Linked DNA regions of Chlorobaculum tepidum TLS. The protein of the gene in region 1 interacts with the protein of each later gene in a pairwise test. Links are inferred from orthologs where the notes say so. Each region holds a gene or a part of one and is shown in the gene's direction. Other genes may lie near its edges.

What was found. The genes of interacting proteins can lie anywhere in the genome.
Region 2: the proteins of AYT24_RS03950 (region 1) and AYT24_RS09015 interact in binary tests that used the Escherichia coli proteins (3 or more experiments, as listed by UniProt). The link is inferred for Chlorobaculum tepidum TLS from one-to-one orthologs.

The regions. Positions count from the first base shown.
Region 1 is NC_002932.3:806,795-814,354, forward strand. Bases 2,057-4,792 are described here. They hold AYT24_RS03950 (sulfurtransferase TusA family protein), read left to right. Parts: upstream 2,057-3,174; coding sequence 3,175-3,411; downstream 3,412-4,792. Other genes in these bases: AYT24_RS03945 (YeiH family protein), read left to right, coding at 2,057-2,802; AYT24_RS03955 (TusE/DsrC/DsvC family sulfur relay protein), read left to right, coding at 4,057-4,392; dsrA (dissimilatory-type sulfite reductase subunit alpha), read left to right, coding at 4,486-4,792. Outside these bases: trxB (thioredoxin-disulfide reductase), read left to right, coding at 1-718; AYT24_RS03940 (rhodanese-like domain-containing protein), read left to right, coding at 1,034-1,507; more of AYT24_RS03945, read left to right, coding at 1,681-2,056; more of dsrA, read left to right, coding at 4,793-5,736; dsrB (dissimilatory-type sulfite reductase subunit beta), read left to right, coding at 5,848-6,927; AYT24_RS03970 (NAD(P)-binding protein), read left to right, coding at 6,952-7,560. UniProt on the Escherichia coli protein: Sulfur carrier protein involved in sulfur trafficking in the cell. Part of a sulfur-relay system required for 2-thiolation during synthesis of 2-thiouridine of the modified wobble base 5-methylaminomethyl-2-thiouridine (mnm(5)s(2)U) in tRNA.
Region 2 is NC_002932.3:1,891,208-1,895,969, reverse strand. What follows is about bases 1,799-4,762. They hold AYT24_RS09015 (cysteine desulfurase family protein), read left to right. Parts: upstream 1,799-2,661; coding sequence 2,662-3,864; downstream 3,865-4,762. Other genes in these bases: miaB (tRNA (N6-isopentenyl adenosine(37)-C2)-methylthiotransferase MiaB), read left to right, coding at 4,614-4,762; AYT24_RS09010 (iron-sulfur cluster assembly scaffold protein), read left to right, coding at 3,848-4,459; AYT24_RS09020 (helix-turn-helix domain-containing protein), read left to right, coding at 1,996-2,430. Also shown: AYT24_RS09025 (tetratricopeptide repeat protein), read left to right, coding at 1-1,755. UniProt on the Escherichia coli protein: Master enzyme that delivers sulfur to a number of partners involved in Fe-S cluster assembly, tRNA modification or cofactor biosynthesis. Catalyzes the removal of elemental sulfur from cysteine to produce alanine.

The DNA.
Region 1 (7,560 bases):
ACGTTTTGGCGTCGAGTTCCAGTTTGGCAGCATCACTGAAGTCGATGTGTCGCGCAGTCCCTTCTCTCTGATGCTCGACAATGGCCAGGAGATTCTCGCCAGAACGCTCATTATTGCCACCGGGGCGAACGCCAAATGGCTTGGCATCGAATCGGAGGAGAAGTACCGCGGGCGCGGCGTATCGGCGTGTGCAACCTGCGACGGATTCTTTTTTCGCAACTGCCGCGTGTTCGTGGTTGGCGGTGGCGATACGGCGATGGAGGAGGCGCTTTACCTCACCAAGTTCGCTTCGGAGGTTGTGCTGGTGCATCGCCGCGAGGAGTTCCGCGCTTCCAAGATCATGAGCCTGCGGGCGAGCAAGAACGAGAAGATCACCACGATGCTCAACCAGGTGGTCGATGAGATTCTCGGTGACGATATGAAGGTGACCGGCATCAGGCTCAAAAACGTCAAGACCGGCGAGCTGACCGAACATGCCTGTGATGGCGTTTTCATAGCGATCGGCCATGAGCCGAACGCCAAACTTTTCAAAGGCCAGCTCGACATGGACGATTACGGCTACATTCTCACCAAAGATCACTCCACAGAGACCAGTGTCAAAGGCGTTTTCGCCTGCGGCGACGTGCAGGACTTCACATACCGCCAGGCTGTTACTGCCGTCGGCACCGGCTGCATGGCCGCCATCGAAGCCGAACGGTTCCTCGAATCGATACGTTGACCGTTATCCCTTGTCCGGCAAAACCGGGGTTTTGAAGCTCCCGGTTTTGCCTTGCTTTTGCTTTGCCTGAAGCGGTCTCGGTTCAGCCTCCCAACGTAAAGGGTTTTATCGCAATTAGCTTGTCCTGGGTTGTATGCCTGCCGGTGCGTTGAGTAGTATATTTACTCCTGTCCGTCGGCAGAGTGAGTAAGTGATGATATTCTGCGTCATAGCAGAGTCTTTCTGTTTGTCTTAAAGGGATTTTCGTTTGTCAGGCAAGGGAGAGCTTTTCTTTTTTTGTGTTTTGAGCGTATTAACAATAACAGCTTATCAGCTATGGTTCGTTTTATAGAACTGGTTCGGCATTGTCTGCTGGATGTCAGGGAAATCCTGCCGTGGGACCTTGTGGATCGTTTGAAAGAGAATCCCGGCCTGCTCATTCTCGATGTTCGTGAGCCGAACGAATTTGATGCCATGCACATTGCCGGTTCTCTCAACGTGCCGCGCGGCATACTCGAGTCGGCCTGCGAATGGGACTTCGAAGAGACGGAGCCTGAACTGGTCAATGCACGGCAGCGCGAAATAGTGGTGGTTTGCCGGTCGGGCCATCGCAGCATTCTTGCCTCGCATTCACTGCAAGTACTGGGTTATGAAAACGTCGTTTCGCTCAAATCGGGACTGCGCGGCTGGAACGACTACGAGGAGCCGCTGGTGAACAAGGCGGGCGAGGTGGTCGATCCTGATTTTGCGGATCAATACTTTACTGCCAAGCTTCGAGCCGATCAGATGCGCCCCAAGAGAGCTTCCTGAAAGGTCTCGGTGAGCTTATGTTACTGTGTGATCATATAGTGATTTTTCTTCTTGCCTTCGAGCGTTCTTTTTTTATTTTTATTCCGCAATCTCACGATTGTTTTCATCGAAGAGCACCTGGGCTCAGCATTCCGGGAATCAGTAACACACATTGACATTAAAGGAGGAGCCTGATGGGGAACAAGACGCACGACCATGACGAGGTCATTGATAAATCGTTGAAACATGTCGATACGGAAATTCCAACCGAGGAGCAGATTCACGAGGCTGAAAAATTTGGATTCCACGGCCAGGTTCAAGCGGCAAAAATCAGGTTTGACAGATACTTTCCCGGTGTTCTGGCATCGATAACCGTTGCGGCCGCGGCTACCTTTCTCTCTGATCACTACGGCGCGCCGACGATGCTCTTCGCGCTGCTCATTGGCATGGCGTTTCGTTTTCTCTCCGAAGATGAGAGCCGGGCGCTGGTCGGCATCCAGTTCGCTTCCACCACAGTGCTTCGCATTGGCGTTGCGCTGCTCGGTATGCGCATCACCCTCGGTCAGATCCAGTCGCTTGGCGTTAAGCCGGTTGTGATGGTCTTTTTCTCGGTACTGCTCACTATTTTGTTCGGTCTGGCGCTCTCCAAAATGATGGGGCGCGGGAAACGTTTCGGCGTACTGACCGGCGGCAGCGTTGGCATCTGCGGCGCTTCCGCAGCGCTGGCTATTGCCGCCGTTTTACCCCAGGACGAGTACAGCGAGCGCAATACCATTTTCACGGTCATCAGCATCACCGCGCTGAGCACGCTGGCTATGATCGCCTATCCGGTCGTCGCTCAATGGTTCGGGCTCGACCATCAGGCCGCGGGTATTTTTCTCGGTGGTACGATTCATGACGTAGCGCAGGTGGTCGGTGCCGGTTATTCCGTATCGGAGCAGACCGGTGACACGGCGACCGTTATCAAGCTGCTCAGGGTGTCCATGCTGGTGCCGGTCGTATTTATTCTTTCACTCATTTTTCATAAGAGAAACCAGAAAGACGGAAATGCGCCCAGGCGCACGCTCCTGCCGCCATTCATCATTTTCTTCGTGCTGTTTGTCGGAATCAACAGCCTCGGCGTTGTGCCTAAACCGGCCACTCAGTTCATCAACGATGTCTCCCGCTGGTGCCTGGTTACAGCCATTGGTGCACTCGGCATGAAAACGTCGCTGAAATCGCTGTTCGAGGTTGGCTGGAAGCCGGTTTCGATCATGATCGCGGAGACGGTGTTTCTCGCTGTGCTTGTGCTCGGCTCGGTGGTCTGGATGTCATAACCGTGCCCGGCGGTGTGCCAGTTACTTGGTCAAAAGGCTATGGGTCGGCAGAAAAAGAATGCATGCTTTTTGGTACGTTTTTCTTGCTTGACATATGCGTTGCGTATGGTTTTTGCTTTGACCTGAACGGGTTTATTTGTTTTACCTTGATCAATTATTTTTTTTGCCAAATTCCTATTGCGTTCACTGGGCCTTTGAATGGACAAGGCTTTCACCTGAGAGCCGCAATACACCCCGGATGCAATCATCATAGCCGGAAAATCAGTAAAAGACTTTTCGGCTTCCCCGTAGCATTGTAATCAAATGCGAGTGGGGCGCTGTTTTTTGTTACAGGAAAGACAATCTCCAAGCAATTTCAACAAGGAGTTTTTTATGAGCGGAATCGCAAGTGATCTGGAGCTGAACTGTGAAGGCCTGAACTGTCCTTTGCCGATCCTCAAGACCAAAAAAGCCATCGACAACTTGCAGAGCGGCCAGGTGCTCAAAATGATCGCCACCGATCCCGGTTCGGTCAACGACATGGCGTCATGGGCGAAGCGTACCGGCAACGATCTGATCGAGCACACCGAAGACGGTGGCAAGCATATTTTTTATATCAAGAAAAAATAATGCGGCGCGGCGCTCTCTTTTTTGCCTCAGGTCGTGGAGAGCGCCGTTTCTGAACATCTTGGGTCTGACCGGGGGTTTTTTGTATCGCTTTTTGGAATCCCGGTTTTCTGAACAGTTCTGACACATGATGATCGGTCATCATGGCGAGCCTGAAACCACAGCCATGCCGATGCCATGAAGCATCGATTGTCCCGGAGCTGCGAAGAGCTGTGATACCGTTGAACAGGTGACGGCTGTTTCGTGATTCTGCGTCACCGGTTTCAGCCCGGGACCATGCTGTTCAGCGTAGATTTTTTCTTTCCGATTTTCTCTGCTTTTAGAGCACACTCTTTTCTTTTTTGATTGCCCTGCGGGAGTCTTGAACAGGACGCTTCATGCCTGAAAACGATCGTCATCGGGTCTCATGTGTTGTTAATACATGTACTTGGCAGAGTTGCAGAAAAAAGCAGCGGTGAGTTTGAAATATGGTATTAATTAACTATATATTCATATAGTGGGGACGGTATTCTGCGCGTTGCACAAAACGCGGTCTGCTTTATCAATCAGCATCCTTTGAATCGGCGTTGTTTTCTTTTTGAAAGGAAGTCTTTTGTCCGGCTCAGGATCAACTATCACAATTACCACAATTAAAGGGAGTGTATCATTATGGCAATTGAAGTCAATGGCATGAGCGTCGAGACGGACGAGAACGGCTACCTGGTGAATCTGGATGACTGGACGGAGGAGGTCGCGGTAAAGATTGCCGAAGATGAAGGTATCGCGATGGAAGCGGGTCACTGGGATCTGGTGAAGTTCCTTCGCAACTACTACAAGGAGTACCAGATAGCACCTGCCGTGAAGGTGTTGACCAAGGCGGTGGCCAGCGAAAAAGGCATGGACAAGAAAGAGGCGTCGGAGTTCCTGTACGCGCTGTTCCCGAAAGGCCCGGCATTGCAGGCCTGCAAGATAGCCGGTCTTCCCAAACCGACCGGCTGCGTCTGAGACGCGCCGGGAGAGGCAACCCCACAACGAAATGGCCGGCGATCTAGGAGTGGACGTCGGCCCACAAAGTATCTGAGAACCAAAGGAGGCAACATGAGTGCTAACGACAGCGCTGTGAACGAGTCGTGTCATTGCGGCGGATGCGGATCATCGGGCAACGGCAAGTTCCTGAACGAAACGCCGATGCTCGACCAGCTTGAAAGCGGTCCGTGGCCCAGCTTCATTTCGGGCTTCAAGGCGCTTGCGGAGCGGACAGAGAAACCGATGCTGCGGGGCGTGCTGGACCAGCTCGAATATTCTTACAAGACCAAGATGGGCTACTGGAAAGGCGGTCTGGTCACGGTAGACGGCTACGGCGCCGGTATCATCACGCGCTACTCGATGATCAAGGACAAATTTCCCGAAGCCGCCGAATTCCACACGATGCGCATCCAGCCGGCCCCGGGCCTACATTACAACACCACGATGCTGCGCGAACTGTGCGACATCTGGGAGAAATACGGCAGCGGCATCATCACCTTGCACGGCCAGACCGGCGACATCATGCTGCAGGGCATCGAGCAGGACAAAGTCCAGGCGTGCTTCGACGAGCTCAACCAGAAAGGGTGGGACCTCGGCGGCGCCGGCGCCGGCATGCGAACCGGCGTCTCGTGCATCGGGCCAGGCCGCTGCGACAACGCCTGCTACGACAACCTCAAGCTGCACCTCGAAGCGCTCAAGCACTTCTCCCCGCAGGTGCACCGCCCCGAATGGAACTACAAGCTGAAATTCAAATTCTCCGGCTGCCCGAACGACTGTACCAACGCGATCATGCGCTCCGACCTGGCGGTCATCGGCACCTGGCGTGACTCGATCCAGATTGACCACGACGAAGTCAAGGCATGGATCGCCGAGAAGGGGGTGGATGCGCTGGTCAACAACGTCATCAACCGCTGCCCGACCAAAGCGATCCGCTTGCAAGACGGCGACATCGACATCTCGACGCGCGACTGCGTTCGCTGCATGCACTGCATCAACGCCATGTCCAAAGCGCTCTCGCCGGGCAAGGACAAGGGCATCGCGCTGCTCATCGGCGGCAAGAACACGCTGAAAGTGGGCGTCAACATGGGCTCGCTCATCGTGCCGTTCATGAAGATGGAAACCGACGAAGACCGCGAAGCCTTCATCGAACTGATCGAAGAGATCATCGACTGGTGGGACGACGCCGGCCTCGACCACGAGCGCATCGGCGAAACCATCGAGCGCGTGGGCCTGAAACAGTTCCTCGACGGCGTCGGCATCGAGTACGACATCAACCAGATCTCGCGCCCGAGAGACAACCCGTATTTCAAAGCCAAGTACTGAGAGCCGTCTCTCTGGAGATCACCAGAGAGGGCGACAAAACAACAGCACAAACTCAGCCGCACCGGCTCCCGCAACCGGAGAGCCGGTGCGCATCAACCTACAGGAACGAGCATGAGCAGTCAGGAAAGAACCTGGAAGACCATAGAATCGGGCCCGCACACCTACGAAGAGGCGCTGCATCCGGTGGTCAGGAAAAACTACGGCAAGTGGAAATACCATGAAATCCCGAAACCGGGGGTCTTGAAGCACGTCGCCGAAAGCGGCGACACCATCTGGACGGTCCGCGCCGGCACGCCGCGTCAGGACACGGTCGATATGGTGCGCCAGCTGTGCGACGTCGCCGACAAATACAGCGACGGCTTTCTGCGCTTCACGGTGCGCAACAACGTCGAATTTCTGACGCCGAACGCCGAAAACGTCGAACCGATGATTGCCGAACTCGAATCGCTCGGCTTCCCGGTCGGCGGCACCGGCATGTGCGTCTCAGCCGTTTCGCACACCCAGGGCTGGCTGCACTGCGACATTCCGGCCACCGACGCCTCGGGCGTGGTCAAGTCGATGATGGACACGGTGTACAACGAATTCAAGGACATGCAGATGCCCAATAAAGTGCGCCTGTCCACCTCGTGCTGCTCGATCAACTGCGGCGGCCAGGCCGACATCGCCGTCGTTGTCAAGCACACCCGTCCCCCGCGCATCAACCACGACCACCTCGTCAAGACCTGCGAGCTTCCCAAAGCGGTCGCCCGCTGCCCGGTCGCGGCGATCCGCCCGACGGTCGTCAATGGCAAGAAAACGCTCATGGTTGACGAAGCCAAGTGCATCTGCTGCGGCGCCTGCTTCGGCGCCTGCCCGGCCATGGAGATCAACCACCCCGAGCACTCCAAGTTTGCCGTCTGGGTCGGCGGCAAAAACAGCAACGCCCGCTCGAAGCCCTCGACCATGAGCCTTGTGGCGCACAACCTGCCGAACAACCCGCCGCGCTGGCCGGAAGTGACCGACGTCGTCGGCCGCATCCTGACCGCCTACAAAGCCGGAGGCCGCCCATGGGAGCGCATCGGTGAATGGATCAACCGGATCGGCTGGAAACGGTTCTTCGAAGAGACCGGCCTCGAGTTCGACGACAACATGATCGACAGCTACCGTCACGCCCGAACCACCTTCAACCAGTCGGCGCACATCCGTTTTTAAGCTGAAAAGCAAAGGAGCAACCTCATGAATGCAGAATCAAACCCGATTCTCGATTTTGCGACAGAGTACGTCTACCCTGCCTTCAGCGAACTGACAGGGACCGACAAGATCGTCGCCTTTGGGGATCACAGCCACAAATGCCCGATCTACGTACCGCAGACCCCGCCCTGCACCGCCGAGTGCCCGGCAGGCGAAGACATCCGGGCCATCAACCGTTTTCTGAACGGCACCGACCCGTCGGACGACCCGCTGAAATCGGCCTGGGAAACGGCCACCGACACCAACCCCTTCCCGGCGGTGATGGGGCGCATCTGCCCGCACCCGTGCCAGAGCAAGTGCAATCGCGGCGTGCACGACGAAAGCGTGGCCATCAACGCCGTCGAGCAGGTGCTCGGCAACTACGGCATCGAGCACAACCTCAAACTCAAAGGCCCCGGTGCCGACACCGGCAAGCGGGTCGCCATCATCGGTGGCGGCCCGGCGGGACTCTCCGCCGCCTACCAGCTGCGCCGCAAAGGCCACGCCGTCACCATCTACGACGCCAACGAAAAGCTCGGCGGCATGGTGCTCTACGGCATCATGGGCTACCGCGTAGATCGCAAAGTGCTCGAAGCCGAAATCGGGCGCATCATC
Region 2 (4,762 bases), 1.1 Mb from region 1 along the record:
GGCAAAAATCTGCCCGATTCGCTGCACACCGCTGTCGCGCTTGATACTGGAAAAATGTATGCTGAGCTTGGCATGTACGGCCAGGCGGCTTCGGTCATGGCTTCGCTCAGAAATCCCGACGCGTGGCAGCTCTTCGATGAGGCTCGCTTTTTGTTCAGGGCAGGAAAGATCATTGAGGCCTTGCGTATCTATACGAAACTTTCGGTTTCAGATGATAATGCCATCAAAATATCAGGCCTCTCCGGGATTCTCGATTGCGCCCTGACGGGCAGGGTAACCGGTCTCGATACGCCGGATAATCTGGCTGGAAAGATTGCCATGATTTCAGGCCGGGTAATGAAGATGAATACGTCTCCGGAGGTGAAGATCAAAGCGTTGCGCATTGCAGCCAGGAGTCTCCAGCAAATGGAAAAGCAGCGTCCGAACGCCAGCTATCTGTTGTTCCGTGCGCTGGCCATTGCACAGGAGGCCGGTTACCCCAGGCTCGTGGCCATCCTCCAGTATGAATCCAACAACCTCATTGTCCGTAAACCTGATACGTATCGCAGTGTCATCGAATATTTCGGGCAGAGAAACATGCCGTTCGCGAAAGTCGCGGCGCTCTTCATGCTCGGTCGTTCCGTCGAGCTTACTCCTGCCGAGCGGATCGAGGCATACCGGCTCGGACTTGCTGCCTGCCAGCATTACGGTATACCAGCCACGGCTACCGACTATGTCACCCTTGAGCGGGAGGCGGCTGGTGAGCTTTGCGATCTTTTGGCTGCTGAAAGACGATACATCGAGCTTTTCGACGCCAGCGCCATGGCTGACTACCTGGAACATCGGCGTCTGGTATATGCAGGTATTTCCGGATTCCGTTTGCCGCCGGGTCATGAAGCTGTGCAGAACGAGATCATTGAACTGACCAGGGATATTTCAGGATTGCTCCAGCGAAAGATCAACATGCTTGAAGAGGGGACGGGTTTTGCGCTTGCTTCCGTTGTTGACCAGGCCATCAGGGAGAAGCAGGGGCGGCTGATCGAACTGATAGTGGAGGCGTCCAAAGTTGACAGCACGGTTCCCGAGCGGTTGCAGCCCCGGCTTCTTACCTTACGCACGCTCCAGAAAAGCCTCCGCTCAGACGAGGCGCTCATCAGGTTTCTTGTCAGAGACTCGCTTTCGACCTCGATGCTGGTCAGCAGCAGGGAGTTGCAGATTGTCACCGCGAAGGTGACAAAAGAGCAGGTCAGAGCCCGCTTTACCGCGCTGCGGCAGCGGCTGGCCTCTGCCAGCCCGAATCTCGAGGCGATACTTGCTGCCGATGATGATCGTCGGTGGTTGAGCGGCACGCTTCTGCAATCGATGGGTGATCGCCTTTCTGATTACCGTCACATTATCTTCGTTTCACGAAACGCGGAGCCGTTTCACTTGCTTGGTCGCGGCCCTATGCTTGGCAGTGATCATCAGGTTTCATGGCTTTTTTCTGCTGACGAGTTGCTTTTGTATGCAGCCGTTAAGTCACAAGGTGATATTGTGTTTTTCGATGCGTCAAACCCTGAAAAGGCTGCGATTTACAAGCTGTTTCATCCGGAAGACCAGCTGTTTCTTTCCTGGAAACCGATGCAGGAAAATGAGGATGCCGGCCTGAAACAACTTCTGAAAAAGGCATCCGAATCTGGAGCGTCGAGTTCGGATATCCTGAAAAAAGCTGTACAACATTCCGGTCCGATTGGTGCTCAGGCCTGGCTATGGCTCGGTCCTTATGGCGCCAAATGATTTTTCCCTTTAAGGGGCTGCTATCATGATGTAATGCTGGCACCGCATTCGTCGGGTGGATTAAGCAAGAGTACTTTTGGTTTGTTGTCATTTCGTAACAATCAGGACGGCTTTTTGTTGCATTTCACGGCTGAATCTTGGCGGTATCCTGATGATTACTTTTGGGGAAAAACATTATTTTTTTTATAGATTTAAAAATAGATCGGTCGTTTTTTTATCACAAAAAACCATTCCCCTCCAATGCCCGATGAGACTTTGGACCGGAGTTCACTTGAGCGGCTTGTCCGGGCGCTCAAGCAAGCGCGTGTCCAGAGAGCCCTCTCTGTCGATGAAATTTCCCGCCTTGTCAAAATTCGCACGGTTCATATCGAACGGCTTGAAGAGGGTGATTTCAGTTTTCTGCCTCCCCTGTACATCTACTCCTACCTGAAGAAGTACGCTGCCGAACTCGGCGTTGGCGACGATGCCCTGCTCGATGCCTGCCGGAACGAGCTGGGGGTTTCCGCATCGAATTTTTCAATTTTGCCTCCAGCCCAGGTCGTCACGGAAAGTCCGCGTGAGTCCGCGTCGGAACCGCGAGGCAAAACGCGCCGCTGGCCGGTTGTGGCCGCAGTGGCCGCCGCCCTCATTCTTGCTGTCTTGATATTTCTGCTGTTCTTCTCCGGGATTTTCTGAAATGGTTTCCGGCAAGCCGTCCGCCTCAGGTTTTGCTTTTCTTCCAGCCTGCCCGATTCCTGGAAAGGGCGATTTTCTCTCTTCCCGCTTGCTTTTCAGACCAAATAAGACTAAAATTATCCTTATTTATTGATGCCGGGAACCTTATCTTTTGGCATGGGTGTTCATCGGTAATAACCTTATATTTGTCCTGCTTGCGGCAAAAATCACCGAAATTCAGAAACCAGTTTTATGCCATCAAGACAGATTTACTTCGATAACAATGCTACCACGCCGCTTCATCCCGAGGTGAAGAAGGAGCTGGTGGCGGCCATGGAGATGTACGGCAATCCTTCGAGTATGCATGCGTTTGGCCGCGAGGCCCGCGCCAACGTCGAGGATGCACGTCACCGCGTGGCGGCCTTCATGGGGGCCGACGAGAGCGAGATCGTTTTCACCGGAAGCGGTTCGGAAGGCAACAATACCGTGCTGTCGCTGTTCGCGTGCGGCACGAGCCAGTGCTTTCCGGGTATGAAGCCGAAGATCGTGACCACCAAAATCGAGCATCCCTGCGTGCTGGAAACCTCGCAATGCCTGGTGCATCGCGGCGTTGATGTGAGCTATCTCGATGTGGATGCTTATGGCAAGATCGATCTCGGGCAGCTCGAAGAGTATCTGAAGTCGGACGGCGTGGGGCTGGTGTCGGTAATGATGGCCAACAACGAGATCGGCACGATTCAGGATATTCCGGCCATCAGCGCCCTCGCTCACCAGTACGGCGCGCTCATGCACACCGACGCCGTGCAGGCGTTCGGCAAGATTCCGGTCGATGTGAATGAGCTCGGTGTCGATTTCCTGACCATTTCCGGCCACAAGATTTACGGCCCGAAAGGGATTGGTGCGCTGTACGTCCGCAAGGGCACGCCGTACTGCCCCTTCATCCGCGGAGGCCACCAGGAGCGGGGCCGCCGTGCGGGCACCGAAAACACGCTTGGTATCATGGGCTTGGCGATGGCGGTCGATATGCGCAAGATCGAGATGGCGGCTGAGGCGGAACGGTTGCGCGGTTTCCGTGAGATGCTGCGTGAAGGCATCTCGGCCCGGATCGACGATGCGCTTTTCAATGGCCATCCGACTGATTCGATACCGAACACGCTCAACGTGTCGTTTCCCGGCGCAGAGGGCGAATCGATTTTACTCTACCTTGACCTTGCGGGAATCGCGGTTTCGACCGGCTCGGCCTGCGCGTCGGGGTCGCTCGATCCGTCGCACGTGCTGCTCGCCACGGGCGTCGATGCCGAGCGCGCTCACGGCTCGATCCGCATCAGCATGGGCCGCTCGACCACCGTCGAGGATGTGGAGTACATGCTCGACGTTTTGCCGGGCATTATTGAAAGAATCAGAAACATGTCAACTGCATATATCAAAGGAGGCCCGCATGCTGCAATCAGGTGAATGGGCATATACGGAAAAACTCAAGGAGCATTTCGAGAGTCCGAAAAATGTTCTTCAGGGCAACGACACCAGCGCCTTCGACGGCGTCGGCATGGAGGGTAACCTCCAGTGCGGCGACCAGATGATGGTGGCCATCAAGGTTGATAAGGAGTCGGAAAAAATAACCGATTGCCAGTGGAAGACTTACGGCTGCGCCAGCGCGATCGCCAGCACCTCGATACTCTCCGAGATGGTGAAAGGCATGACGCTCGACCAGGCGTTCAACATTTCGCCCAAAGAGGTGGCCAAGGAGCTTGGCGGCTTGCCGGAGAACAAGATTCATTGCTCGGTGCTTGGCGACAAGGCACTGCGGGCGGCGATCAACGACTACTTCATCCGCAACGGCATGAGCGACCGCGTCCAGAAGGTGCAGGCGCGCACGGTTTGCCAGTGCATGAACGTAACCGATCACGACATCGAGGAGGCGGTGCTCGAAGGCGCGCGCACCTTCTATGAGCTTCAGGAGCACACCAAGATCAGCACGGTGTGCGGCCAGTGCAGGGAGGATGCCGAAAACGAACTCCAGAAGTACATCCACCTCCACTTCGGCTCCTGACGGATTCCGTCGGTGAGCATTCAGTTTCAAGGGAAGGAGGCGGCAGGGCGCGCCTTGTGACGACTCCGGTTCGCCGGACAAATCACGAGATCGCGCCTCGCTCCGTTCTGGTAGTTGAGATCGAGCAAGCACTATGCGTCAACGAATGAGCCGTATGCCATCATCATTTTACATTCACACCTTCGGCTGTCAGATGAACCAGGCGGACTCGGAGATCGTCACGGCGCTGCTTCGGGCCGAGGGGTTTGTTCCATCGGCAGATGAGACGAACGCCGATATCGTGCTGCTCAACTCCTGTGCGGT